Regions from separate parts of the Sinanaerobacter sp. ZZT-01 genome, predicted to be linked through region 1. Evidence: riboswitches for the same ligand, from Rfam matches in the RefSeq annotation. Region 1 holds a riboswitch; each other region holds the start of a gene.
What was found. Region 1 has a riboswitch for cyclic di-GMP ahead of flgC (flagellar basal body rod protein FlgC). Riboswitches for the same ligand answer to the same signal wherever they lie in the genome.
Positions count from the first base shown of each region.

Region 2: another riboswitch for cyclic di-GMP. It lies ahead of U5921_RS01770 (RNA polymerase subunit sigma-24); the one in region 1 lies ahead of flgC (flagellar basal body rod protein FlgC).
Region 3: another riboswitch for cyclic di-GMP. It lies ahead of U5921_RS02400 (sigma-70 family RNA polymerase sigma factor); the one in region 1 lies ahead of flgC (flagellar basal body rod protein FlgC).
Region 4: another riboswitch for cyclic di-GMP. It lies ahead of U5921_RS05150 (methyl-accepting chemotaxis protein); the one in region 1 lies ahead of flgC (flagellar basal body rod protein FlgC).

Region 1 is NZ_CP141728.1:60,278-67,717, forward strand. It holds gene fliI (flagellar protein export ATPase FliI) at 1-265, opposite strand, end outside; gene U5921_RS00335 (FliH/SctL family protein) at 300-1,112, opposite strand; partial or broken gene fliG (flagellar motor switch protein FliG) at 1,206-2,210, opposite strand; gene fliF (flagellar basal-body MS-ring/collar protein FliF) at 2,200-3,765, opposite strand; gene fliE (flagellar hook-basal body complex protein FliE) at 3,795-4,097, opposite strand; gene flgC (flagellar basal body rod protein FlgC) at 4,154-4,606, opposite strand; cyclic di-GMP riboswitch class I at 4,832-4,916, opposite strand; gene U5921_RS00360 (GGDEF domain-containing protein) at 5,050-6,117, opposite strand; gene U5921_RS00365 (lytic transglycosylase domain-containing protein) at 6,149-6,835, opposite strand; gene nspC (carboxynorspermidine decarboxylase) at 7,048-7,440, opposite strand, start outside.
Region 2 is NZ_CP141728.1:353,911-361,350, forward strand. It holds partial or broken gene U5921_RS01755 (helix-turn-helix domain-containing protein) at 182-382, shown strand; gene U5921_RS01760 (LytTR family DNA-binding domain-containing protein) at 493-1,215, shown strand; gene U5921_RS01765 (sensor histidine kinase) at 1,240-2,511, shown strand; gene U5921_RS01770 (RNA polymerase subunit sigma-24) at 2,789-3,283, opposite strand; cyclic di-GMP riboswitch class I at 3,628-3,715, opposite strand; gene U5921_RS01775 (S-layer homology domain-containing protein) at 3,738-7,440, opposite strand, start outside.
Region 3 is NZ_CP141728.1:499,253-506,692, reverse strand. It holds gene U5921_RS02435 (helix-turn-helix domain-containing protein) at 1-180, shown strand, start outside; gene U5921_RS16180 (YbaK/EbsC family protein) at 610-783, opposite strand; gene U5921_RS02425 (hypothetical protein) at 968-1,717, opposite strand; gene U5921_RS02420 (LysR family transcriptional regulator) at 2,018-2,899, opposite strand; gene U5921_RS02415 (LysE family transporter) at 3,085-3,663, shown strand; gene U5921_RS02410 (epoxyqueuosine reductase) at 3,765-4,793, shown strand; gene asd (aspartate-semialdehyde dehydrogenase) at 4,888-5,973, shown strand; cyclic di-GMP riboswitch class I at 5,991-6,080, shown strand; gene U5921_RS02400 (sigma-70 family RNA polymerase sigma factor) at 6,499-6,948, shown strand.
Region 4 is NZ_CP141728.1:1,025,581-1,033,020, forward strand. It holds gene cysK (cysteine synthase A) at 1-111, opposite strand, end outside; gene U5921_RS05110 (Rrf2 family transcriptional regulator) at 398-844, shown strand; gene U5921_RS05115 (MerR family transcriptional regulator) at 878-1,669, shown strand; gene crcB (fluoride efflux transporter CrcB) at 1,770-2,132, opposite strand; gene crcB (fluoride efflux transporter CrcB) at 2,206-2,595, opposite strand; gene U5921_RS05130 (MATE family efflux transporter) at 2,944-4,287, shown strand; gene U5921_RS05135 (ATP-binding protein) at 4,455-4,652, shown strand; gene U5921_RS05140 (4Fe-4S binding protein) at 4,653-5,243, shown strand; gene U5921_RS05145 (ArsR/SmtB family transcription factor) at 5,289-5,618, shown strand; cyclic di-GMP riboswitch class II at 5,726-5,809, shown strand; gene U5921_RS05150 (methyl-accepting chemotaxis protein) at 5,836-7,440, shown strand, end outside.

The sequences.
Region 1 (7,440 bases):
CGACAGGTATCTGCAATTTTCGGAATGTATTCCTGACATAATTTCCTACAGCAATACCGCTTAGCTCTGCATATGGCATCAAAAGTATTTTTTCATCTTTAAATCCAACTACTTCTGCCATAACTTCATGTTTGCCACCATCGCTAATCATGCAGATATCTCCGACGCCAGCTTTACTGCCGGAAGCTTCGATCGTCATGCCTATGACATTTTCAATCTTGCCAATGCGACTGATCGTCTCTGATTTTTTTATTAAATTGGTCATCTCCTGAAAAAACAAGATTGGTCCTCCTAATTTTCTATATTGCGGTCAGTGTGCGGATGTTTTGAAGCTGGGACTGTACACTCGCATCAATAATCTGATCCGGGAATTCAACATAACAGGTTCCTGAAGGTGCATCATCAATTACAACAATTTTCACTCTGTCTGCCACATGCTTTAGGGCCGACTCCAAGTCCACCCCTGCTTCTTGCATTCTACTTGCATCTTCAGCAGCAATTCGAACTTTTGCCCATTGATAAGAACCACTTGTCTCCAGCGCATATAAAATCATACGTTCAACAACCTCTGCGCTGGATTTTAAACTTACATTTATCACTTTTTCTGCGATAGTCAGCACCATCTCTTTCATTTGCTCTAAATATTGCTGCTGCATCTCTTTTTTCTTCTCATCAATTTGCAAGCTAGCAGCATAGGCACCTTCTAAAAGAGCAATATATTTCTGCCTTAATTCTTCCTTATATTCTTCTTCTGCCTTTTGTAATGCTTCTTTTCTGCCCGCATCATAGCCCGCCTGATAGCCTTGTGCTTTTGATTCTTCCTGTAATTCTGTTGCTCTTTGGCGTCCGGCATTCATCACTTCACTTGCATCCATTGCAGCTTTTCTCATGATTTCATCTGCTTCCTGCTTTGCCTGCTCGATCATTTCCTGCGGCACATTTTTTGACGCTTCTTCCAGCCAAGCTTTCATATCGGCCTGCCCATCTATTTGCTCTGTTTTTTCTTTTGCTCGTGTCTCTTCCTTTTCCAAAGTACCTTTATTTGCTTCTTCATCACTAGAATCGGTGTCTTCACACTCTTTCGGTTCATCCGTCAGTGTTTCCTCTTCCATTTCATTTTTTTCAAAGTACTGAAAGAATTCATACTTATCTACTTTCAGTTTTTACACCCCCTCGTTTTCGTGCATTTCATTCATAGAATGAAATTAAGCAATAATCTCATCTTTACCACCCTTTGAGACAACGATTTCACCTTCTTCTTCTAAGCGGCGAATAACACCTACAATGCGCTACTGCGCTTCTTCCACATCACGAACTCTTACATTATATGTATATTCCAAATCGGACCGGACGGTCTCTGCCATACGAGAGGACATATTTGCAAATATAACATCGGAAACTTCCTTTGCCGCACCTTTGAGTGCATATACCAGATCGTGGGAATCCACTTCATGAAGGCACTTCTGAATCGCCATACTATCCAGTACCACAATATCTTCAAATACAAACATTTTCTTTCGAATTTCATCCGTAAGCTTCGCATCTTTTTTGCCCAATTCGTCGAAGATATATTTTTCATTGCTGCGATCCATATGGTTCATAACGTCTGCGATATAATCTACGCCGCCAATCTGTGCAAAATCGGTAGATAAAACAGAAGCAAATTTTTTCTCCATTACACTTTCTACCAACTTAATGTTATCTGGAGAGGTGCTATCCATATTAGCGATACACTCAACCACTTTTAACCGTTTTCTTTTCGGAAGTTCCGCAATGACATCTGCTGCCTGATCGGCTCTTGCATAAGATAAAATCAGTGCAATCGTCTGCGGTCGCTCATGCTGAATAATCGCAATCAAGTTTTTACTATCGGTTTTACGAATAAATTCAAAAGAGCGAACTTTTAAGGTCTTTGTAACACGTTCTAGCAAAAAATTTGCTGTTTGCGAGCCAAATGCTTTTTCAAGTATGGTTCTCGCATATTCCAGTCCCCCATCCGTTATTACTTTTTGTGTTAAACATAATTTATAAAAATCATCTAAGGCACTTTCCGTCTGTTCAGAGGATAAGTTACGAAGTCTTGCAACTTCAACGGTCAGCATTTCCAATTCATCCTCACTCAAGTGCTTATAAATTTTTGATGCCTTTTCTGCTCCTAAAGCAATGATTACGGCAGCTGCCTTCTGCCCCGGCGTCAACTCAGTCGGCATTTCCATCGCCTCCCTTTAGCCAAGTTTTGATAAGCTGTGCTGATATTTCCGGGTTCTTATCCGCAAATTCCCGAATCTCACCTTTTAATTCCTGCTCTCTCGATTGTTTCAATTCATCCAGCTTAATCAATTCATCTATATCATTATTTTCATTAGTTCCTTCTTCCAAAGCAACTCCTTCTGCTTCTTTTTTCGCTTTAATCCGCCTTAGAATAAAGAATGCAATCAGTCCTGCAATCAAAAGGAATACTAGAATTCCAATTGCAATCGGCACAACCTTGCTTTTTCCCAACGTGCTGAGCAAGCCACTTGCAGGCACAGTATCCTCTGTAACGCTTGCTCTAAAGACAGCGACCTTTTCATCTGCCATCTCCGTGTCGATTCCTGCAGTCGTAGCAACTAACCGTTTAATCTCTGCCAATTCCGTTTTGCTTAGCTGCTTTGTATTGATAACAACTGCTACGGTTAAATCTGATACAACTCCAGAATCGCTTTGAATCTGCTCCTTTACCTTGCTTACCAAATAGTCAAAAGACTTGTTGTCCTTGTAATAAATCTCATTTCCGTCAGTTGTGATATTCGGATAAACCGGAACCTGTGCATTGCTGTCCGTTCCAACAACACCGGCAGATGCCGTACCTTCTCCGATGATTTCAACGTCGTTATCCTCTTTTGAAATAATCCCCTTTTGATCATCTGTACTTGGCAGATAAGTGATGATTTCTTTTATTTTTTTATCTACGTCCATCGTGCATTTTGCCGTTACACGAACCGAGTCCTCATCGAAAATAAGGGTTAAATTATGCAGAACTTTGTTCTGTATCGTATTTTCCATATCCCGTTCTAAAGCTAATTTCAGTTTGGAAGAACCTGTTTGCGAAAGATCGTACATAGAAGTCAGATCTCTTCCCGTGCTATCCGTAATAAGAACTTGCTCCGGCTGCATGTCCGGAATACTTCTTGCAACTAATCTTTGAATGCCTTGTACCTGTTCACTATCTAAAGTATCACCTTTTGTTATAATCACTACGCTCGCACTCGGCTCTACTTTTTCTTTTTCCAAAACATATTTTTGATCCTGACCGACCGCAATTGTTACTACTGCATCACTTACACCGTCAAATAAACGAATTGTAGATGCCAAACGGTCTTGGAGTTCATAAATTTTATATGTATTTTTTTCAAAATCCGTTGCCATCATATCCACGTTTGATGAAAATGTGTTATAGGTCAACCCGCTCTTCGGATACCCTTCCATAACCAGCTTCGCTCTTAATTCATCTACTTGCTTTTTAGGTACAGAAACATTACCATTTTTATCATATTTTGCAGTGACATCTAATTCCTGTAAAGCCGTTACAATCTCCGACGCTTCCTGCTGATTCACTCCGGTAAACATCGTGTCATATGGCTTTGAATTCAACAATATCGTACAGATTATTGCGAACACAAAAATCGCAACAGCACTTCCTATGATAATATAACGGTTTCTATTGCTCAATTTACTATTAATCTCTTTTATCTGTTCTATTATTTTATCAAATTTATCACGCAAAAGCCATTCCTCATTCGTTCTTCTAATTTTTATAAGTTAATGCGCATCAACTCCGAATAGGCATCCAGCGCTTTATTTCGCATCTCTACTAACAGCCTTCCGGAAAGGTAGGCTTTTGTAGAATTAATCCCTAAGGTATGCAGGTCATCCACATCCCCCAACGCCAAAGCTTCGGTGTCTCTAGCTACTTGATCTTCTGTTTCTCTTACATTATTAATTGCATTTTCAAAAATTGATTTAAATGGGGTGCCGCCAGACACCGCTTCTTTCTCTGTTTCCAGTTCTGGCATTTTCCCCATTCCATTTAGCGGTTGCATCGGTGTAATAAACATTTTTCTCCTCCATTCGCTTTTTCGTATCACATTTCATCTATTACTATAGCGAATGTTTATTTACCAACCTCTAAGGCTTTTGATGCCATTAACTTAACGGCATTGATTGCCGTGACATTCGCTTCGTAAGAACGTGAAGCGCTCATTGCGTCTATTGTTTCTTGTAAAATATTTACATTTGGTAAATTTACATAACCTCTCTCATCTGCATCCGGATGTGTTGGATCGTAAACGGTTTTAAAAGGTGACTCATCTTCAATAATCTCGCTCACACGCACACCACCCACACCATTTCCTGATGCCGGCTGCTTTCCCAGTGCTCGGTTCATCAAAGATTTAAAATCCCCTTTTTCAATTGCTTCAAACGCTACCGTCTTTCTTCTATAAGGACCTCCTGATTCTGTTCTTGTCGTATCTCGATTCGTCAAGTTTTCTGAAATGATGCTCAACCGCAGTCGCTGAGCAGTCAAAGCAGAACCATTAATATTCAAAGTATTCAAAAATGCCAAATCATCCACCATCCTTCTACAATAAATCATAAAATTTACCAATATTTCTACAAAAATGACTTTTTGTTAATTATTTATTAATATTATTTTACATTTTTCGCTACTTTATTACAATAGGCATTCCTACATTTCCTATTGTCAATATTTAATAAATAATTTTTAATGAAACAAAAAAAAGCTCCAATCCTTACCAAATTGCAACCCATACTTTGATAAAAATTTTCTTTCGGAAACTGGCTGTCATAAGCGTATGCTCTTAGACCCTATAGCTTTGCGTCACTGCTTTTCAACAGTTTTGCCTTTGTCGAGAAATTCTTGACAAATATTTTATTTGTAAAATAATATATCATATTCGATCTATTTTGTCAATATATTCTAAATTATTACAAATTAAATGGGATTTTTCCAAAATTAATTTCTATTCTATGTAAAATTTGTTAATTCTATGTAAAAACAATCGTTCTGTCTTTTCCCAGTGCTTTTGCTTGATATAATGCATTATCTGCACGGTCGAACAAATCATCAGGACTGTCCCTTAAAAAATTCGATTGGGCAACACCGACGCTAAAAGTAACATTCTCATTATTCATCGAAGAAAAAGATAATCTTGAAAACTCTTTGCGAAAATAATCAATTTTTTCTGCTGCCGTTTCTTTCGTTGTCTCTCGAAATAAAATTGCAAACTCCTCACCTCCATAACGTGATGTAAATTCATTCTCCTCTGAAAAAAAGATACGAAGCATTTTAGATAGGCTTGTTAAGACCTCATTTCCGGTAGAGTGTCCATACGTATCGTTAATCTTTTTAAAATCATCCAAATCCATAATAGCAAGTGTTGTCGCTTTTCCCTTAGGTGTATCCTCATTTAATACTGTTTCAATATATGAAAAAAATGTATTTTGATTATAAAGACCGGTAAGAGGATCCTGCTTAACCTGTTCTCGCAGGCTCTCTTGCAGCCGATGACCGGATTTTAAATAAATCAAATTTTCTTTATTGTAGGAAATCAAAACTTGGCAGATCAGATAGGCTGCAAGCAAAACAGCATAAAATGCAGTTAAATTAATAAAAAAAAGTTCCAATGCCCCTCCTATATGAATAAAGGAACGCAGCCAGTTAACAGAAGAAAAAAACATACTGCTGAAAAAGACGATTCTCGTCTTTTTCGATTCACCAAATAATATTGTCACCATAATCGGTATGACATAGATTGCATACACAATAAATACGGTATCGTGAAAATAGGTGATGACAAAACACATTACGATTCCAGTAAATAAAACCGCATCATTCTTTTGATCCGTAGTCCTATTTTTCGAATGTTGAAAGACAGATGAGAAAAAAACAGATACAAGATTAATGAATGAGGGAGTAAAAACATACTGCCTTAAATATTGGAATTCATTAACACTTTCGCTAAAAGCATATCGCATTTTTAAAACAGAAAAAACAGATAACTCGGTAAGAAACTCAATCAACACAATACCCCAAAAAAGGTTTGAGATCTGCATCCTTCTTCTCTCCAGAGTGTAATTCCACCTGTTATTCCGCTCCATCATTCATGTCTCCTATTTCGGTCAAACTTCCAAGCTTTTGACTAAGAATGTCGATTTGCAGCATTGCCTGTAGTAACTCGCTGTACGAAATCTGCTCTAACGAATCCATTTCTATTGCATCACCTGTTTTAAATGATATTCTGCTTGATGTCCTGCTTGCCGCCACGTTTTCTCCCATATAGCCGATTACTTTATTTATATAATTTTGTGTTTCCTTAAATGGGGGAACGCCGCCATATTTTTTAACATTTCCACTTCCGGCATTGTATGAAGCTAAAGTCAAATTGATATCTCCACTATACTGTTTTAACTTCTGCGCCAAGTAATTTGCCCCGCCGAAAATATTTTGTTCCGGGTCGAAAGCATCCTTTACTCCAAGTGCCGCAGCAGTCTCCGGCATTAACTGCATTACGCCTTGTGCACCGCATCTTGAAATTGCTTGTGTATTAAAATTGGATTCCGCCTTTGCTACCGCTTTTAAAAGATTCAGCGGAACTTGATATTCTTCAGCCGCACGTTCAAAGATAGAGTCTAAATCAATTTCTTTACCATCTGATGCTCCCATTTCTTTCTCTAAGAAATTTTGAAAATTGGAAGGCACTTTTTTATCCCGCTCTTTTGCTCTGACTGCTGCTGTATCATTTATACTTGCAAAATTAATTACCTTACTCATACACTTCTCCTGATTCTTACTTTAACTTTTTCTATCTTACCGTTTTTGAGATATAAGAGCAACTAATTTTATTCATTTTATAACACAATTCTACAATATAAAGCAAAATACTACATGAACAAATAAGCTTATTATTATTTCTTTTACAAGAATTCCTTAATCTAATTATAGAAAAAGCCCATATTTTTTTATTCTGAGCTTTCTCTAATGATTTAACTGAGACGACTTTTAAAATCTTCATATCCAAACGTCTTAATGACTTTTATATCTTCTGCTTCTCTTAATGCAATAGATGGAAGATTCATGCCATTGAATGTATTATTCTTAACCATGGAATAAATCGCCATATCACAAAAACAGAGTTGATCGCCAATTTGCAATGGTTGATCAAAGGAATAGTCCCCGATGAAATCTCCAGCTAAGCAGGTAGGTGCTCCTAAGCGGTACGTATATTTTTTCTCTCCCGGTTTACCCGCTCCAATTACTTCCGGACGATATGGCATCTCTAAAACATCCGGCATGTGACAAGCTGCCGATGTATCAACGATGGCAATCTCCATACCATTGTCAATTACATCCAATACCGTTGTTACTAAATACCCTGC
Region 2 (7,440 bases), 290 kb from region 1:
TGATTTTGGAGGAAATCACGCTCCTGTCTTTTTTACTTTTAGATGTGGAGCAACACAACATCACACAAAAATCGACGAGTTCACACGAATTTTATCTTGTATTTGTCATAATTTGATGATATACTGTAATCCATTATTTGTATAAATGATTTTCGACTTTTAGAGGGACGTGAGGCGTGTTATGGGTGTCAGTTATAACAAATTATTCAAACTGATGATCGACAAAAAAATAAGAAAAGGCGAACTGTGCAGGGCGGCGGGTATTAGCAGCGGTTCGCTGCTGAAAATATCGAAGGATGAAAACATATACGTGGATATTTTGGTTCGGATTTGCGGTGTTTTGGACTGCGATTTCGGCGACATCATGGAGTATGTTCCTGATGAAAATTCCGTTATAAAATCTGAACCCGGTAATCGGCAGCGACCCGATTTGCAGGAGGGAGAGCCTGCGAGAGTTTCCGAAGAAGTCTAATAGAACATGGAGGGGTGCTTATGCTGCAAATTGCGGTCTGCGACGACAATATTGACGAGCTATCCAATATGGTACAGCTTATAGACCTGTACCGAACATCAAGACATCTAAACTGTGAACACGCCGTATTTCCAAACGGATTTGAATTGATTTCGGCCTTGGAAAAAGGAAAGCGGTTTGATATATACTGTCTGGATATTATGATGCCGGGCTTTACCGGCATTGATGCGGCAAAGGAAATTCGCACCTTTGACAAAACCGCACCGATTTTATTCTTTACCTCATCACCTGAGTTTGCGTTGGAAAGCTATTCGGTGAAAGCCATCAACTATGTACTCAAGCCAATTTCAAAGGAGAAGCTATTCTTCACCTTTGATGAGCTGCTGGAACAAATCAAAGCGAAAGAAGAGGATGCGGTCATCGTAAAGAGCAACGAGGGGATTCAAAAAATACTGATCTCCAATTTGGCTTTTGCCGAGGTCATCGGCAGAAACGTCCTCTATCATCTGCGCTCCGGCAAGGTGGTCGAATGTACGGAGCCTTTTTCCTCTGTCTGCGATAGCCTGCTGAAATATGGGTGTTTTATCAAACCTCACCGCTCTTTTCTTGTGAATATGCAGTATGTGGATACCATCGAAAACCATCAGATCACCTTACAGACCCTTTCCGCTGTTCCTGTCGCACAGGGCAAGGCAAAGGAGATTAAGCAGCAATATCTGAATTATCAAATGGAAGGGGAATAAGAAAATGGAGGGAGGTATTTTTCAATGGCAGTAACAGTGATCGGACTCTTACGATTTGGGGTTTCTCTGGTCTTTGGCATCATGGTGACTGTTCTCTTTGCGGGAATAGAACCCACAAAGAAAAACAGGTTCACTATCGGTTTGCTCTGTGTCATTTTCCTTTTCGTTCAAACCGCCAGTTGGTGGCTTTTGGGCTTAGATTTGACATCAAAGCTGTATCCGCTGATTATCCATCTGCCGCTGATTGTGATATTCTCTTTATACTATAAACGTCCGTGGCTCATCTCCGTTGTCAGCGTGCTTTCCGGTTATCTTTGCTGTCAAGCACCACGCTGGTTTGGTTTCCTTGCAGGAGCCGCTTTGGACAGCAGACTTGCAGACCATATTTTTTACATAGCATTCGTGTTTTTGGCCTATTATTTCTTGAAAAGATATGTGGCCGGATCTGTTCGGCAGTTGATGGAGAAGTCCACTAAATCTTGCTTATTTTTAGGCGGAGTCCCACTTTTCTACTATCTGTTTGACTATGTGACCGCCATCTACACCGATGTGCTTTACAGCGGCACCGAGTGGGCGGTACAGTTCATGCCCTCAACAATCTCTGTTTTCTATTTTGTGTTTGTGATCCTTTACTACGCTGAGACACAAAAACAGGCAAGCCTTCAAAGAGAAAAGGATATGTTGGATGCGCAGTTTAGATTGGCGCAGACAGAATTTGCTTCTCTGCGGCAGTTACAGCAGAACGCCGCATCCTATCGGCATGATATGCGCCATCATTTTGCGCTTTTACAGGGGTTGGCCTCCAAGGAACACATCGAGGGGATTAAAGAGTACCTACGAACTGCCCAGTCCGACATGGATGCCATCACGCCCACACGCTTTTGTGAAAACGAAACCGTCAACCTGATTTTGTCCGCTTTCGCCGCGAAAGCGAAACAAGCGGAAATCATGCTGACGGTGGATGCAAAACTGCCTGATTTGCTTCCCTTTAGCGATACTGAGCTTTGCTCGCTCTTGTCAAACGCTTTGGAAAATGCTATCCATGCCTGTGAACAGATACCTGACAGCAACAAACGCATCATCCGGCTGCGTATGTATTCCAAAAATAATAAGCTGTGCATTGATCTGCACAACAGCTATCACGTAGAGCCGATATTTCAACAAGGGCTTCCAATATCACAAGAGCAGGGGCATGGCTTTGGCACAAAAAGTATAGCTCATATCGTGGAAAAGCATGGCGGCGTATTTCAGTTTTCGGTTAAGGATGGGTGGTTTATTTTTCAGGCTACTGCATAGGAGATTGTTTTATCTATTAAGTCCTCACACTGTGCTTTTTGGCCATCGTTCATAGCAAAAGCTCTGCCTGATATCAAAGATATTTGTAAAATGCAGCAAGAACCTGCTCTCTATTTTGAGATCAGGCTCTTGTGATTTTTGTAGTTAGACTACCATAGCCTCCTAATGACCTTAACCCCTCGACTTTCTCCACGGTATCATAAGGACATTTTTAAACCGTGGTGAAGTGGGCAACATGTATCAACAGACAACAATTATTCGCTGTTTACCGTTTAGGTTACCCAATGTCAAAAAAACTTTGCAACTTTGCCGTAGCTGCTTTTATACTTTCATGTACAGAAGTAAAATGCACTCCTTCGCAGCTTGCAATTTGCCGATAGGATAGCCCTTGAAAGAAATGCAACAGGAACCGCCGCCGCTGAACTTCTGTTAATCCACCGCTGTCAAGAAGTTGTCTGGCGGATTCTATGGCCTTTTCAGTATCTTTTTTATGTATCAGCTCTACATCAAGAGAAGCCGTAGCAAGCGCCTCCGTATCCTCTAAGCCATTGATACTGACATTCAAACGGCTTGTCCGATTCTCATCTATCACCTGCTGATGATAGATTTCATCTGACAGGGCTTTCAGTTCCAGAAAGTCCTCTGCGGTTTTGCCGGGATTCTCCGAAAGGTAGTCCTCCAATGTAATTTCCACGATACGGTCGGCAAAGCGGTACACAATTCCCTCACTGAACTTATTCAGTGCATAATCACTATCTTTATAATTCTTCATATTCCTTTCCTCCGATCTGTTTTGCTAAAATGCGAAACAAATCGGAGGGAGGACCACGGCAGTGAAAAGCTGAAAAATGTCGTATCCGCAGGAACTTTGTCAAATACAAAAAGACAGCACTCTGCCTGTAAAAGCAAAATGCTGTCTTTTTGTATTTGCCTATATGAATTTGTCGTGCGCCGTCTTTATTTCCAACCCCGAAAAGGATGGAAGTTTGGAATGCTCATGTGGTTACCCCTTTCGCTATGGCGCATAGCGAAAAGGGATTGTACTTCAAATAATTCAGCTAAAACTGCTTATGACAAGAGCCTGCCCTTAGAATAGAGAGCAGGCTCTTTGCAGTTTTTTGCAGCCAGACTATCATAGCACAATGTGCGCCTTAGACCCTCGGCTTTGCGTCCCCATCTTTTGATGGGTTTGCCCTTAATTCAATTCTGTTTCTTAGAAATGTCGGTTACTTTGTTTTTCTCACTCCGTTTTTATCAATCTCATAGCCGTCGATTTTGGTGCTTCTGGCAAGGGAGCCGTCGGTATAGAAATAGTACCATTTGCCGTCAATCTCAAGCCACTTACCGGATATCATCAGACCGTCCTTAGTAAAGTAATAGGTCTTATTGTTTCCGTTTGCACCAAGATCCCAAAAGCCGACTAACATTGTCTTACCGGAATAAAAACGCCAGTTATCGCCATCCTTGACCCAGCCGGTTTTCAGCGTACCATCGGTGTTGAAAAAATACTTCACACCGTCGATGGTCTGTGTGCCGGTTAGAGCTTTGCCATCCTTGTAGTACAGGTACTGTCCGGCATCGTTTTGCGCCCAGCCCTGCGCTGTGGCAGGGTTGATGGTCAGCTTGATATAACGACCTAACATGGAGGAAACCTCGGCGCGGGTGGCATTTCCCTTTGGATTAAACTTATTGTCACTGCCGCCCATCATAATTCCTGCCTGCTGCATGGCTTTTACAGCGTCTCTGTAAGCACTTCCAATACCGGAAGCATCAGCGTAGTTGCTTGCTTCACGGGTGATTGGCAGCGTATAGCCGGTTGCCTTTGCATAGTTTGCAAAGATTACCGCAATTTCCTCACGGGTAATCGCCCTGTCTGGAGCAAACTGGCTGTTTCCGATGCCCTGAATGATGCCCTTGCTGTACGCCCACTCAATATACGGACGATAGGCGCTGTCTGCTTTTACATCTGTGAAGCTGTTCTTTGTATAGGCTTTTGTATCCACTCCTGCTAGTCTGCCAAGGGCTGTTACCAACATTCCCCGCGCCATAGCGGAATTTGGTGAAAATGTTGTTTCCGAATTTCCGGACATCAGCCCTCTGCCCACCACATAGTCAATGGATTCCTTTGCCCAATGGGTACTGGTATCTGTAAATTTTGCTGTCGGTGCAGTGTAGCCGATACCATACTGCGAGAAGTGGGTAGTTGTGAAAATAACACAGCCGCTGTTTACATCATAGGCAGAGCCTGCAATGCGGGTTGCATTACCCTTTGCGTCTACATAGACCGCATACAGACCACCGACTGCTTCATTCTTGCCCAGCGTATATGGAATAGATACTGTTGCAATTCCACCGCCAAAGCTGGATACTGTTTTTCCGCTTCCATAGCCTACCGTAATGTCATAGACCGGTCTTGTGCCGATCATCTTTTTGGCCGCATCAGAAAGGTTTGTCTTTGGTGCAATGGCAATACTGATATTACCACTGCTCTGCTTCTGGATTTCAGCCAGCGCCTTTTTATCAAAGCTAACCTGTACAAGGGAGCCGTTGATTTCAAGACTGCTGACTCCGGCTCTTACAAGGCTATCCAAAGAGCTGCGGGTAAGGGTTGCTGTCAAGGAAGCTGTGCCCTTTGGCATGGTTACGTTCAACTCAACAGAAATTCCATTTGCAGTTTTGCCTTGGCTAGTTGCATCGGACTGTGCCTTGGCAATGGCATCGGTTATCGCTTTATCCGGGATAGATGCACTTGCCACACCGTTCGTTCCTGCTGTTGCCGCGACAGGAGCCGTTGCTGTTACCGGCTGATTTGGCATCTTTTCCGGTGTTGTTGTAGTCGGTGCTCCGCTTCCGCCGGAAGAAGAACCACCACCGGAGGAACTGCCGCCGTCTCCGCTGCTGTTTTTGCTATAATTTGCCGTAACGGTAACTGCCTTATCCGGCATGGTGAAGGTTGTTGTACTTGCTGTGCTGTTTGCAAAGGTTACGCCATCGCTGCTGCTCCAGCCGGTGAAAGTATAGCCACCTCGGCTGTCCGCCGTAATGGTTACGGTCTGACCCTCGCTGTAGCTGCCGCTGCCGGTTCCGTTTGTCACAGTCACGGTATAGGTCGCATTGACTACGGTCAGCTTAGCATTTGTATAGGTGACTGCATAGCTATTGGCATTGGCAAGGGTTCCGCCGCTGATTGTGATGTCATATTCGCCCACCGTATTGGTATCCGTCGCTGTGGTGGATATGGTCGGACTGGTAAAGGTGTCACTGTCCACTAGACCAGTTACGGTATAGGTAAGCTCTGGTATTGCAGCACCCTTCACTACGTTCAGCTTGTCGTCCGCCTTGACGGTCAGAGTTTTCTTGCCAACAGTCAGAGATACCGATGCGGTTGCTTCATTGTAGGTACTGTCTGCCGCCTTGGTAGCGGTGATGGTCACGGTACCAGCCTTGTGAATCGTTGCTGTGGTACCGGCAATGCTGACGATAGTCGGGTCAGAGCTTTCAAAGGTCACAGCTCCGCCACCGTTTCCGCCTGTTGCAGAAAGGGTAAATGTTCCATCGCCATAGGTCTTTGTACCAATACTTCCTATATTAAGTGCCGCTTGATTCTGTTTATTGGTGTCAAAGCTAAGCTCTGTACTGGTAGCAGTGTTATAGTTTCCGCTACCGTTGTAAACAGCCTTGACCTTGTAGATCTGACTGGCAAGCCCAGTCCATGTGTAAGTTGCCTTGCCGCCTGTGATTGTGACAGCGGTCGCGCCTACAATATCTTCATCACTACCGCTTGTACTGTTCACAAATTTCACAGCACCAGTAGGGTTTTCGCCATCGCCTGCACCAGTCACGGTTGCGGTCAGTGTTGCTTTACGACTTCCCGCATCATCGGAAACAACTGCATTTACTGTCACAGCAGGAGTTGCCTTGCTGACGGTAATGGCAACCGTATGAGTGGTACCCGTAATAGCTTCATAGTTTGCAGTTGTATTGGCGTTCGGCGTAAAGGTAACCTCATAGCCGCTGTTTGAAACAGTCGGAACCGCATTGCCGTTTGTCCATGCAAAGGTTCCATACTGATTGCTGCCACCGCTTAAGGCACTTGCAGACAGCTTTTGTCCGTAAGTAATAATTGCTGCCGTAGGCCATGTAAGCGCTTCTGGCGTTGCCCGATTGACTGCAAGGTTAACCTTCTGTGTTAAGTCCACACCTGACCAGTCGTAGTTATCAATGTCATTTGGCGTAAACACCACATCATAGCCGCTGTTGGCAACAGTAGGAACGATGCTGCCATCCTTCCATGCCCATGTGCCGGTTTTAGAGCCACCGGTCAACCCAGAGTCGCTAAGGAGCTGCCCGTAGGTAATGCTTGCTGCCGTAGGCAATATGAACGCTTCCGGCGTTGCCCGATTGACTGCAAGGTTTACCTTCTGTGTTAAGTCCACACCTGACCAGTCATAGCTATCCGTATCATGCGGTGTAAATACCACATCATAACCGTTGTTGGCTACGGTGGGAACGATGTTTCCGTTCTTCCATGCCCATGTGCCCGTTTCGGAGCCACCGGTCAGTTTGGAGTCGCTGAGAGGCTGCCCGTAGGTAATGCCCGCAGCAGAAGGCCAAACAACATCGCTATTGCTAGCGGTAATTTTTTTGACGGTCAGATTAAAATTTTTGGTGGCGGAAATACCCACGTTATCTGTAGCCTTTATGGAAAAGGAATACGTTCCGGCTGGCGCAATGCTACCATCAATGGTCAGTTCCCCTGTAGCGGCATTTATAGCCACACCTGCCGGAATGGTTCCCTCTAAGCTATAAGTAATCGCTCCGGAACCGCTGGCGGTGAAGGTACATGTTTCGTTAGATTTTTTCACGACAATCAAGCTGGTATTGGAATCCGTAAATCTAACGGTTCGGACGGTCGTTGCCGCTTTTGCA
Region 3 (7,440 bases), 440 kb from region 1:
GATGGTAAATGTTATCCGGCTATTGGTACCATTGCCAGGGAACTGAACTTATCCCGCAGCACAGTAAAACGAGCCCTTACCGACTTGGAAATACAAGGTTATCTTCGCAAGGAACAGCGGTGGAGGGAAAATGGTGGCAAGAGCAGCAATCTCTATTTTTTGATTGCCCAGACGCAGTAATAAGAAAAAGGCAGACTGTTCCGCCAAGGAGCAGGTCTGCCTTTTGGGTGGACTGTGGCAGGGGTCACGATGAACCATGAAGGTTAAGCCCCCCACTCTAAAAGATCTAAACTCCAGAAAAAAACATAGGAGTTATATGGATAATTGCTGAGTGAAGCGTTGCATCTATGCAGGATAAAGAACATCGCAGGAAGGTGGCTTGAGTGATTGCTTGTTTTTCTGAAAGTTCAGTTTGTTAATTTCTGAAGCAGAAACGGGTAGACGTAGTTACGGCATTATAAAACTTTGCATACATGCACTCATTCGATTGCATGTCCGTATTGAAATATCTCATCCGGAGATAGCTCAATGACATGACATGGGCTTGCGCAAGCCGGAAACAAAGTATCATATTGCCTGACTGAGATATCAATATAAACAGAAACAGCATCAGGAATAGCGAAGGTAGATACGCTGCCCAATCCCCGCATTGCCTGCCATAACCAACATCATACACCAATCTTCTTTGCGCAGAGTCAGGGTTTTTGCTATTCTTGAAGGTGCAACGCCAATGGTTTGTGCCGCTTCCTCGACTGTGGCGCAAGAATCACTGAATTCTTTGATTCGGTCACTTATACCAAGATTAAAAAATATTCTTTTACAATTTAAACTGTCATAACAACCTCCGTAGATTTATGATTTTAATATTTTACCGCAAGGCAGTTGCAGCAGCAAAAGTCTGCAGATTTGTTCGGCGTAGCTAGAAAGCCTGGGTGGAATAAAAACAGAAGAGGATAACGCCATTTGGCTATTCAGCAAAAGGTGGTTCATTTGCTATGGCACGAAGAATATCTCCCGCGACATCTACTTGCTCCTCAGTTCCGGATATACCAATCCAGCAGCAGCCCTCGGCACCTTTAATTCCTCCCGCTGCAATGAGTTCTGCAGAAACGCCGGTTAATAATTTGATCGCTTCTAATTCTGTAATAATGGTACCGCTAACTGGCAACATCCGTAAACCAGTGGAAGTCGGATCATTTAATTTGGCAGCGATTTCCCCGATGTTTCCGAATATCCGTTTTTCCAAGCCTACCGGAATAACCAGTTCTGTGCGCCTTCCGACAACAGCGGGCAGTATTGCTGCGCTGGTACCAAGGGCAGGATTACCAATTTGAATACCTGCCAGTTTTCTCTCAGGATCTACAGCATTGGCACCTTTTAAAATGATGTCATGCTGCCCTAAGAACGAAGCGACATCAAAAATTGTCTTCCCTTTTTGCCAAATTCCTTTTTCAATAACAATATCGGATTCGGAGTAATTTCCAGCTGTCGCTTTTTTATCAGGGCCCAAGTTAATGCCTCGCATAAACGACGCTTTTGAAAAATCTCCCGCTTGTCCAATTCCAGACAGAAGCTCTTCTGCAATGTACCCGTTGGTACTCCCTGAAATGATGACAATCGTGTGGTTCTCCAGTGCATCCTTGATTTGCGGTAACGACACGACAGCCTTAGCAATCAGTCGTTTACCTGCGGGTATTGTGAGCATATACTGTTTCATATCTTAATCTCCTTTATGTTTTTTCTAATAAGGATTTCCATCGTAATATTTTTATCGAAGCTTTGACTTAAAAACTTAGCTAAATATTGCTACAATTTGTTTTTAATGTTTATTGCAAATAAAATCCTTGTCAGTTAATTTTTCATTCTATCTTAGGTTGATATATTTGTTGTTTTTCTCAGTAATGGATTTATCTACAGGTAACGATCAGTTCATCATATTTCAATTCTGTAATAATTAAGCAGGAATAGCTAGTCATATCAACAGCAAGAGTAGGGGTGTTAATAAATTATTTAATGGCTATTTTGTAATGCATAAATCTATAAATGCTTGCATAAGTGGACTAATCCATTTGTTCTTATGATAACCGCATACAGCAGAGATTTGTGCACCGGATAAATCTGTTGGGATTTCCACCAATTCACCGCTGTCAAGTTCTTCTTGAACGGAAAATCTGGGGAGAAAGGATATGCCTACAGTGCTCTTAACTAAATTTTTAATTGTAGGAATACTCCATAATTCAATTGTGTGGTCAAGAAGAATAGATTTTTCACATATGTACCGTTCAAAAATCTGCCTAAAAATACAATTAGGTTCATTGATGATGAAAGATACAGGAATTTGTTGGTCAGGAGTGATAAAATCCGGATAGATTTCCTTTGTTTCAGGAGAAGCAACTAATATGACTGGAAATATTCCCATTGGCTGGGTTATTAAATTAGAACCATACCCACCTACGTCTTCATAAAATACCCCTATATCAAGAGTTCCATTTATAAGCTCGTCGCGAATGTCATAGCAGTTCATGGAGCGAAGGAATAGACGTGCACTAGGAGCTTGCTGATGAAATTCCTTGAGAATTGACGGCATTTTATAACATAACTGTGTTTCTGCAATTCCTATATGTAAATCGCCTTGACATTCTGCTAAGTCATTTTCAAAGTAACGCATTCTATTGATAGATGTAAGAACATCATCTACATATGGTAAAAGCTGCTTTCCAGCTTTCGTCAATACCATACGGCGACCGATTTTTTCAAAAAGTTTTGTTGATAATTCTTGCTCCATCTGTCCCATCTGAAACGTAATAGTAGACTGCGTATAATTAAGTTTTGCTGCTGCTTTTATGAAGCTACCTTCCTCCACAATTGTCTTAAATGTATTAAGATATTTGAAATCCAAAATCATCACCTCACTAATTATTCAAAAATACTGAACTCTAAATTCGAATATTTCAATTTGAATGAACTTTATTTAAATGTTATCATAGCACTATGAGGACATAAATGCAATAGCGTATTTATGAATTTAAATGTCTTGAAATGCTGTATACATACAGTAAATTTCACCTTTGGAGGGTACATATTATGAATTTTTCAGCTTTTTTTTCTTACACATTTTTAACAGCCTATACGCCTGGCCCCAATAACATTATGTCTATGACAAATGCTGGGCGCGACGGATTCAAACGCTCTATTCCGTTTTTTGGTGGAATTTTTTCTGGGTTCGTTATAGTAATGTCAGCCTGTGCTGCCTTTTCTACGTTGTTGTACGAGTATATTCCTTCCATTAAGCCGGCAATGATTTATATAGGAGCGGCTTACATTCTTTATTTAGCGTGGACAGTATGGAGGGACAAGCCACATAAAAGTAACGGCATAACACATGCTAATTCTTTTTTATCGGGAATGCTCCTCCAATTTGTTAATATAAAAATCATTCTGTATGGAATTACTGCAATGTCTTCATACGTTTTGCCACATTACCACGATATAGCTACAATTGGGATGTTTGCATTACTGCTTGCAGTGATTGGCACCTCTGGCTGTCTTTGCTGGGCTGTTTTTGGTGCGGTTTTTGAAAACTTATTTAACAAATATCGAAAAGCTATCAATGCAATTATGGCCTTATTGTTAGTATATTGTGCCATTTCATTATTTTTATAAAAACAGGAGACATTGCGTTATAGCAAATGAGGTAATGCTTCGAAGATACCATCGATTTGTTTAATGGGTGAGACAGCGGTCAAGGAAGGTATGAATCTAGGATGGAGATAGCACAGTTAATACGCCAAAAGGCTCTTAAGCTTGGTTATGAAAAATGCGGCATTATTCCCGTTGGTATGATGTCTGAATATGAAAACAAATTAAATGAGCGAACACAAAAGATACCGGAGTCACAGCCCTTCTATCAAGGGCAGCAGCGCCTTGTAAAATTTAAAGAGGAGTTTCCTTGGGCTAAATCTGTTGTGGTCTTGACGGTACCATATTCGAAATATCATGTTCCAGAATCAATGAGTGGGAATATTGCAAAAAAGTATTTATTAGATACCCGCATTGATGAAAATACAAAAGAATATCAAAATAGTGTGGAATTGGAGCAATATATAAGAAATCTTGGAATGAGAACTTCCACCAACCGAAAGTTCGGTTTAGTTGGGCTGCGCTGGGCAGCTATGCAGGCCGGACTTGGTATTATCAGGAGAAATAATTTTTTCTACACCGAATCTGGCTCGTATATTAGTATCGAAGCATTTTTGACTGACTATGAAATGAAACTGGTTGAAGAGCAGAAACTTTCACCTTGCCCCAATAACTGTGACCGCTGTATTAAGGCTTGTCCTACCGAATCGCTGTGCGGAGCGTATATGATGAATCCATTGAAATGTGTTTCTTTTTTAACGACCTTTGGAGGAAGAGATCTTTTAAAAGAGTCTTTAGCCACACAATTTGGGGAGTGGATTTACGGCTGCGATGTTTGTCAAGATGTATGCCCGATGAATCGTGGAAAATGGATAGGAAAAGAGAATTTTCCTCAATTAGAAGCGCTGTCAGACATTTTAACTGCAGAAAACATTTTAAAAATGGATGAGAAAACCTACAAAGAGAAAATTCAACCCAAATTTTTTTACCTTACTCCAGATGAGTTATGGAAGTGGCAAGTAAACGTACTAAACTATATGAATAATTATTTTGATAAAAAATATAAGTCCTCTATTATAGAATCCTGTAATAGCAATTATTCCAAAGTACGGGAAATGGCAACCGCCATATGCATCAAAAGAGGACTTAAATAGAATTATTAGAATTTATTATAAATGTAATTGTATAAACTATTTTCATTTCATAAAAATTAATAATGTGTTAATGCGTTTATAGGAGGGAACTATTATGGCTGATAAAATACGAGTTGGTATATTAGGTGCTACTGGTACCGTGGGACAAAGATTTGTATCTTTGCTTTCTAATCATCCATGGTTTGAAATTTCTGCGCTAGCTGCCAGTGAACGATCTGCTGGAAAAACGTATCAGGAAGCTTTGAGAGGACGTTGGAGCATGGACACACCTCTATCGGAGCGGTTAAAATCTATGAATATCTATAATATTTATGATATAGATTGTATTTCCAATCAGGTGGATTTTGTGTTCAGTGCTGTTAGTATGCCAAAGGAAGAAATTAAAGTAATTGAAGAAGAATATGCAAAACATGAAACACCTGTTGTTTCTAATAACAGCGCTCATAGATGGACGGCAGATGTGCCGATGATTTTACCGGAAGTTAATCCGCATCATTGTGAATTAATTATAAAACAGAGAGAGCGACTAGGCACACAGCGGGGATTTATTGTTGTAAAACCAAATTGCTCTATTCAAAGTTATACCCCTGTATTAACAGCATGGAGAGAATTTGAACCATTTGAAGCGGTGGTGACGACATATCAGGCAATTTCCGGGGCGGGTAAAAATTTTAATACGTGGCCTGAAATGATTGAGAATATAAATCCGTTTATCCCAGGTGAAGAAGAAAAAAGCGAACAAGAGCCTTTGCGGATATGGGGCGGTATTGAAAACGGATTAATTGTGCCAGCAAGGGAGCCGAGAATTACTTGTCAGTGTATTCGCGTTCCTGTTTTGTATGGACATACTGCTGCAGTATTTCTTAAATTTCGCAATAAACCAACAAAGGAGCAATTAATTAATAAGCTCTTGGAATTCAAGGGTGAGCCGCAACTCATGAATTTGCCCAGCGCACCAAAACAGTTTATTCAATACCTCTATGACGAGAATCGACCGCAAATTAATTTAGATGTAAACTACGAAAATGGTATGGGAATAAGCGTTGGAAGAATCCGCCCAGATAGTATATACGACTGGAAATTCGTTGGACTTTCCCATAACACCTTACGTGGTGCAGCTGGGGGCTCTGTTTTATGTGCTGAACTACTTACGATGAAAGGCCTCATTGGAAAGCATTGAGATAAAAATAACTTGAATACAATTTAGGGCAAACCCATTGAAAGATGGGGGCGCAAAGCCACAGGGTCTAAGGTGCTTTCAAGTACTATGATAGCCTGGCTGCCAAAAACCGCGCAGGAGCCTGCCCTCTTTATTGGGCAGGCTCTTGCTCATTTTATCGGCTTTTGACGGAATATTGGTGTATCGGGATACAGGGCTTTTGCCGCTCTCCATAATAAAGGAGGACACTGTATGACCCCATGTCCCTTTTGTTTCGGGAGGTCAAACTCATGACAACTCTTTCCGGACACAGCACCCGATATTCACACAATTTCATATCCGGAAACCTATAAAGTCAGTATTTTGCTTACAGCAACGTACTGACTTTTTTCTTTCGACAAGAAAACAGATACAACGACGGAATTTTCCAAAAATCAGATACCGAACTGATACCTTAAATGTAAGTAAGATAAAACCACACTGCCGCTCCCCGCCGCTTGTTCTTCATTCATTGATTTTAAACATCATGAAATGGAGGACAAGCCTATGGCTATACATAAAAGGAGAATTAATTACCGGGCAAAATATCCGGATGTAAGTGAATCGATCATTGAAGTGCTTGAAAAAAGCGACCGTAAGATGGAATACCAACAGTACGATCTGAAAGTGGAGCGCTATCAGATAGATTATACTCGGCTATCTGCCACATGGATTCCCAGCAGAGAGGATTCCTATGAGCGTTTGACTGATGAAAATCGACAGTTTGCATCAGAGGAAGAAAGCGTGGAGGATGCCGCCATCAAGGCCGTATTGATTGAAAAAATGTTATCCAGCCTGAAACTACTCACGCCAGAAGAACAGGAACTGATCACAGAACTGTTTTTCAATGGAAAAAGCGAAGAAGCCTATGCGAAGCAAATTGGGATTTCGCAGAAAGGAGTTAACAAGCGAAAACATAAAATTCTGGACAAGATTAAAAAAATAATGAAAATTTAAAAGTTTTTGGTTCTAAACCCCCTTACTGGGCGTGGAAGTAAGTGAGGGGGTTTTTCTATTTTCCCTTTTGCTCCTTGAAAATTTCATATCCGGCAGCATCAATACATGATCTGTCCAGCCGTGTGAAAAGCGGCAGCGACCTTGACGGGCGCGCCAAAACTGCCTGCGGATTGGATAAGGTGGTATATATACCGCCTTATCCGTCCGTCGAACCGATGGCATCGAAGGTGACGAGCGAGAACGCCCGGTCATAAAACAGCTTGTGGTGAGCTGTATCGCAATGAAATGGACAGTGCTAACGCTACTTCCGCCCAGCCACAGACATCGCAATGGGGACGGCTCGCAGAGATCCTGGGAGAGGTGAAATTCCTATGAGGCCCGCTTAACCGGCAGGTCGTTGCTGTTGCCGCCCTAGCTTCGGGAAGTAGTGTCAAATAGAAGCGTAGAACCAAAATGAAGAACAAGCAAAATATCTCATTTTAGAGACCATGC
Region 4 (7,440 bases), 970 kb from region 1:
TAGCTTACCAACCAAAGATGCCTCCAATTCATTCTTTTTCTCATAGTTAGACAGCTCCATAAGCGGCGTTCTTCCAATTAAGTCTGTTAAGCTCTTTACAATCTTACTCATTTCTTTCCTCCATTTCTGTGTATCCCTACACACATTTATTTATAACCTATATTTCATACATGTTTAATATGCTTTATTATATTCGTATCTTTTCCATTTGTCAATCTATTTTCCAATTTTTTAATATTAAATAAAAAAAATAGAAATGATAGAATCAAAGATTCCTATTTCTATATCACAAAAAATTTATTGCATATATGTTTACTATGTATTGACACTTCATAATCCTTTCGATATAATAAGGTAAGACCACGTTCCTACTACAAAAAAAATATAGGAGGAAATCATGCGAATCTCAGCGAAGAGCCGATATGCTTTGGCTGCGCTTACTTATATGGCATTAATACATGCTAACAACGAAACTGTTACATTGATTAAAATCTCCGAGACACTCGGTATTTCTAAATTATACTTGGAACAAGCTTTTTCCCTGCTCAGACAGGCAGAGCTCGTCACTTCAATCAAAGGACCGCAGGGCGGTTATCGCCTGAACCGAGATCCAAAAGAAATTACTGTATATCAAATTTTTTCTGCAATTGAAGCTTCTCTATTTCGTCCAACCGAACAAACGGTGCATGAAAAAGCTCCTTTTGTAGATAAAGCGATGCAGGCTCGAGTATTTTCTCAGCTGGATAAAACAATATTGGATACCTTGTCACACATAACCTTAGCTGACCTTGTAGAAGAAGAGTCCCTTCAAAACGAAGAAGCTTCCTATATGTTTTTTATTTGATAAAAACTGCACTTGTCGCATAGGAGGATTGTTATGTCTCTGCATATCGGTAAGGTCTCAAAATTATTTGGAATTACTCCGGAAACATTACGTTATTATGAGAGTGAGGGATTCTTACTTCCGAAAAAAAATCCTTCCAACGGTTATCGGGAATACACCTTTAAAGATATTCTCCTGCTGACTGATCTTCTGTTTTATCGAGATATTGGCATTCCCATTAAAGACATTCGTGAAATATTTAATGGTATGAGAGCAGACGAAGTCCCCGCTTTAATCGGAACAAAAAAGGTACAGATCCAAGAAAAAATTCAATATTATAAAGATTTTTTAGTTAAATTAGAAAACTGGGAATCTCTTCATACAGAATCTTTGCAGTTCTATGAAAAATATGATATACGCCCTATGCCGGCAGCTCTTTATAAAAAGAATACCTATGGCAATTATTCGGATAGCCTCTTTGCCTTTCAAAAAGACTTGCGTTCCGATCAAAGCTTAGATTTTTTTCTAACTTTTTCTTTTTACTGTAATTTGAATGAAGAAAAGCCTTTTCAGATAAAACGTTATATTGTATTAGATAAAAGTGTTTCGCAAAACTTAAATTTCGATTTTTCAGGAGAGGATATTTTAGAAGAAAGGGCGAGCCGCTGCTTGTTTACTGTTGTAAAGTATCAAAGCGATGCTGAAAAAATGCTTGCTCCCCTTTTGAATTATGCAAAGCTTCATCGACTCACATTGTCTGGTGATGTTTATGCAAGACAAAGTATCAATGAATACGAACGAGAACACTGCACCGAATACTATCGAGTGTATGCAGTTCTAAAATAATATATGGAAATCCTACCTTTATAAAATCTTCCTCTGTTCCGAATGGATATGAGGGAGATTTTTTATAGATTCGAATACCTGTTTCAGTTTTACTTTTCCATTATAATGTGACTGCTGCCGTGATTGCAAAGCCGATCAAATAGCCAATAATTCCTAAGCTAAGGGTCATGAAAATATATAAGAAAACATTGATCCTGTCATTTTTCTGATATAATCGGAAGCCCTCATACATAAAGGTAGAAAAAGTTGTATAAGCACCTAAAAATCCATCTCCCAAAACAAGATACACGTTTTTATCCATTCCACAACTGCTTACTACCCCCAACAGAAACGCTCCTGTTAAATTAACAAAAAATGTTCCGACAGGAAACCCCGTCTTTGAACTTTTGGAGATCATTTTCCCTAATTGAAACCTTGTCAATGCTCCAAAAAACCCTCCTATTCCAACTAAAAACAAATTCATATATTTCACTTCCTAACCTTCGTACATTTCCTCGTCTATAATCGAATCTCAATCCCCTGTTTTCTCTTCCTGCCTAGGACGCTGCCGTTTTGATTTTATGGGCAAATTTCATCCCAAGACAAGCAGCTCCAAATCCTAATGCAACAGAGATTATCACATAAAAAAATGCTGCAAAGTAATCCCCGCTCTGTATAAGAAGCACCGTTTCTTTACAGAATGTTGAAAATGTAGTATACGCACCTAAGAAACCGACCGTTATTCCCATTTGCATGTTTGCATTGATTTTCCATGCTTTTGATGCAGCGGTTAGAATAAATGCCAGCAGAAAAGCTCCGCTGATATTGATAAATAAGGTGTCTAACGGGATTCGTTCATAATAATTCTGTATTTGTATCTGCTTTATTGAATACCTAATGATTGCACCTGCAAACCCTCCACAACCTATATAAATATATTTTTGCAACGACTATTCACCTCTTTAGCATTCCATTCAGCACCTTTTTACTAGCTGAAATCCTCCATTTTTAATATAATTTTAAAACAATAATTTATCAGAGTTTATCCATAGATAACGCTATAAAAAAACATTTAAATAGTTTAAATGATAATTTAGCTAAAGTCAAGCTGTGCCACAGCTTGACGCACTTTTCTTTTTCATTTTTTTAATGAAATACAAGATATGTGTACCTCTATTTTCATGCCAATGCCTCCATTTTTACTTGACTCTATAGCTACTACAGGGTTTATTCTTATATTATAGAAAATCACACTATGATTATCCTTTATTTTAAGCTAGAACGGAGGTCCTCTTATGGAATCAGCTGCATTTAATGAACGACAAAGCTATCCGCAGTTCCTGCGGTTTTTATTCCCTTCTATTATCAGTATGATCACCTTATCTTTTTACACGACGGTAGACGGTTTTTTTGTCTCCCGTTTTGTCGGCGCAAATGCACTAGCAGCAATCAATATCATTGTCCCTCTTACTTGTGTTTTTTACGGAATTGCTCTTATGCTGGCCTCCGGAGCCGGCGCATTAATTGCAATTAAGCTTGGGGAACAAAAGAAAAAAGAGGCAGATTCTTTATTCAGCTTTACCCTTTTAGCCTTGTTTGCCATCGGTCTTATCCTTACTTTTTTCTGTTTGTTTTTTTTAAATCCAATTTTAAAGCTTTTGGGTTCCACAGATATCCTAATGCCTTACACTCGAATTTATGGATTCTTAACGGCACTTATGACCATTCCGATGATGTTTAAACTATTTCTCGAACATTTTGCTCGTATTGACGGAAATCCCTCTCTTGCTTTTTTTATGTCGACTTCGGGTCTTTTTTTTAATATTGTTTTTGACTACCTGTTTATAGCTCCAATGGATCTAGGTATTTTGGGAGCCGCCTTAGGTACTTTTTTATCCATCCTTTTATCCGAAGCAATCGGCATTGTTTACTTCCTAAGTAAACGGTCTAACCTCCGTCTGACCAAACCACTTGCAGATGGTATATTTTTCGTACGCTCCTGTATCAACGGAAGCTCACAAATGCTGATAGAGCTTTCAACAGGAATCATTACGTTTCTTTTCAATATCAGCATCTTAAAATACCAAGGAGAAATCGGTATTGCTGCCGTTTCCATCCTCATGTTTATTTATTATTTTCTCGTTGCAATTTACATGGGCGTTTCCGTCGGTGCATCGCCGATTATCAGCTACAGCTACGGAGCAAAAAATGACTGGCGCACGCGGTTGGTTCTCCGTCACTCCTATATCAGCTTAGCTTGGATGTCTATTGTCATCTTTCTTCTCTCTCTCACCGGAAGAGAATTCATGATAAAGATATTTACAGAAGATACTGCTGTCATTCAAGTCGCAAAAAATGGTATGTTTCTTTTTTCGTGGTGTTTTTTATTTACCGGAATCAATATTTTTATATCCACCCTCTTTACTTCTATTGGTAATGGCCGCATTGCAGGTATTCTTTCACTTTTTCGCTGCCTCATATTTGCATCCGCTGCCATTATCATGCTTCCGAAAATGATTGGAGAAGCGGGGATTTGGATTGCCGTTCCTGTTGCTGAATTTCTGACCTTATTTTTATCCGCCTACTATTATAAACGAAACCATTGTGCCATGTTTCCCAATTCGTGTACTGATTCATAAAATAAAGCTTTATTCTTTAAGAAACTTCTTAATGAATAAGGTCAAATTAAATAATTCCCTATCTTCTTTCCAGAAAAAAAATTTTGTCAATCTTGTAAAAATGATTGACATTTTTTATAAATATTAATATATTAGTATATACTAATATTCTAATAAGGAGATTTATTATGGCAAAAAAAATAGCTTCAATTTCAAATGAATGTGTAGCGTGCGGAAGCTGCTTAAAGGTCTGCCCGCTTCACGCAATTTCTATTTTTAAAGGAAGTCTGGCAGTCATAGATGATTCAAAATGTGTGGGCTGCGGCAAATGTCAAAAAGCTTGTCCTGCGTCCGTAATACATATTGTTGATAGAAAGGAGATATAAATGAGACAACAAAAACATTGGTATGATTACCTCTGGATCGTAACAACCATCTATCTGATCTTGGGATTTTTCAATATTCTCTTTGCATGGATTGGCATCCTCTGTTTTATCCTGCCGCTCTTATTTGCGCTGATTGGAGGGAATAAACATTATTGTAATCACTACTGCGGCCGTGGCCAGCTCTTTGCACTCTTAGGCAATCAGCTTCACTTGTCCGCTCACCGATCCATTCCGTCGTGGATTCGCTCAAAATGGTTCCGATATGGTTTTTTGCTTTTCTTTCTGACTATGTTTGGAAATATGCTCTTCTCAACCTATCTGGTATTTTCCGAAGCACGTGGATTGAAAGAGGTCGTTACTCTATTTTGGACATTTAAGCTTCCTTGGGAATGGACTGACGTTTCAATTGTTTCTCCTTGGGTTGCACAATTTTCTTTTGGTTTTTACAGTTTGATGCTGACATCTGCTCTGCTGGGCTTAATCACTATGGCATTATATAAACCACGCTCTTGGTGCGTTTATTGCCCTATGGGAACTATGACACAAGGTATTTGCCAGCTGAGACATAAAGCGACTAAGGGTACTGAATGATTCACAGTCCCATATATAAATTTTATAGAAAGAGAGGAACAAAAGATGAATGAAACAGACAGTAATGTGAAGACTAAGCGTGATGTATTAATGGCAGAGGAGAACTTGACCCGTGTAACAGAGCTTCTTAAAGTTCTAGCTAATGAAAACCGCCTTATGATTTTATGCATCCTCATGGAGAGCTCTCTCAGTGTCAGTGAAATCGGAAATCAAGTGGCGCACATTACGCAATCAGCACTTTCTCAGCATCTTTCGGTACTAAAAGCACACGGCATTCTCAGCTCAAAAAAAATAGGTCAGAGCATCTTTTATTCCATAAGTGACCACCGTGTAGAGGCCATTCTTCAAGTTCTGAAAAGCTGCTATTGCTGTTGATCTTGCATTAATAACAACTAATTCAACACCAATTCAGATTTTTTAAGCAACTTTTTTCGTTTATGCTTTGGAAAAATGGGTAAACTTTCTAATAGCAGAACAGCTATTGAGAATAAGGGGATTATGAAGTGCATATTGTATGTGGGCATCTTAATATGTACGGAGTCAGTGATGCAACCCACCGTATCTCAAAAATGGAATAGAGGAGAATACACTAATGATCAAGAACACAACCATCAAAGCAAAGCTTGTACTTATTTTCAGTTTTCTTATTTTTACAGCCGTCTTTATTCAAGGACTCATTTCATTTATCGAACTGACAAAAGCCCATAATTCAGCAATAACTGCGGAACAGCAAAAGTTTGATTCTGTCATAAAAACCAGTATCGAAAATCTAATCAGCGTATTAGATGTGAATCACCAAAGGTACTTGGACGGTGAAATTACACATGATGAAGAAATGGAAGCAGCCAAGCGAATTGTCCGTGACACTCGATACAATGGCGGGGAAGGTTATTTCTGGGCTGACTTAGAAAACGGTGACTGCGTGGTACATATGAATCCTGAATACGAAGGGCAGCAGCGATATGACGCAAAAGACCTTGAAGGAAATTTTTATATTCAAAGTTTGATTCAGGCGGGAAATGAAGGTGGAAATTACACGGAATTTTATTTTACAAAACCGAACCGAGAAGGCAGTTTTAAAAAGCGTGCATTTACAGAAAAATATGAGCCTTACGGTTGGTATATCAGCACCGGAAACTACTATGAAGACATCGAAAAAACAATCAGCCAATATCAGACTGCGAAACGCATTTCCCTGATCGAAATGATTGCATTCAGTATCATTATGGGTGCACTGGGAACGTTCATATTAACCGTAATTGCCGGCAAGATAACAGACCGATTGAAAAGTATCACACAGCGTCTGAGCCTGCTCAGTCAGGGGGACCTGCATTCTTCGGTCCCTGAAATAAATACCGGAGATGAACTGGAGACCTTGTCCATTGCAACAAAACAAACCATTGACAACCTGAGCGATATCCTTTATGACATTGACACTACGATGAAACATTTCTCAGATGGGAACTTCATCTTAGAATCAGCAGCAAATTATCAAGGGGATCTATCTGGAATCAATGATTCCATACACAAATTTTCTATCAATATTTCCGAAACATTGGCACAGATTAATACTTCATCCGATGAAGTTTCTCGCGGCTCAGTTCAAGTATCAGCAGGCTCTCAAACTTTGGCACAAGGTGCGACAGAACAAACTTCTGCTATACAAGAGCTCTCTTCCTTTGTTAATGACATGACACGCAACATTCAACAAACGTCAAAGGATGCGGAAGAAGCAAAGAATATTGCAGAAGAAGCCAGCATATCTTCTGCTCAAGGAAAACAGCAAATGCAAAAAATGATTGAAGCTATGGATAAGATCAGTTACGCTTCCAGTGAAATCGGAAAAATAATTAAGAACATTGATGATATTGCATTTCAAACAAACATCCTCGCTCTAAACGCCGCAGTGGAAGCAGCACGTGCCGGTGAAGCAGGAAAAGGATTTGCCGTTGTTGCGGATGAAGTACGCAACCTCGCAGGTAAATCCGCAGAAAGTGCAAAAAATACATCGGAACTCATTGAGCATTCCATGTCAGCCATTTCCAATGGAACTGAAATTGTTTCTGAAACTGCCGATTCCTTAAACAGTATCATCTCAAGCTCTGAGAAATCTTCCGAAGTGATTCAGCATATTGCAGACGCCGCAATTGAGCAGGAGCAAGCTGTTATTGAAGTCAATACCCGACTCACGCAGGTT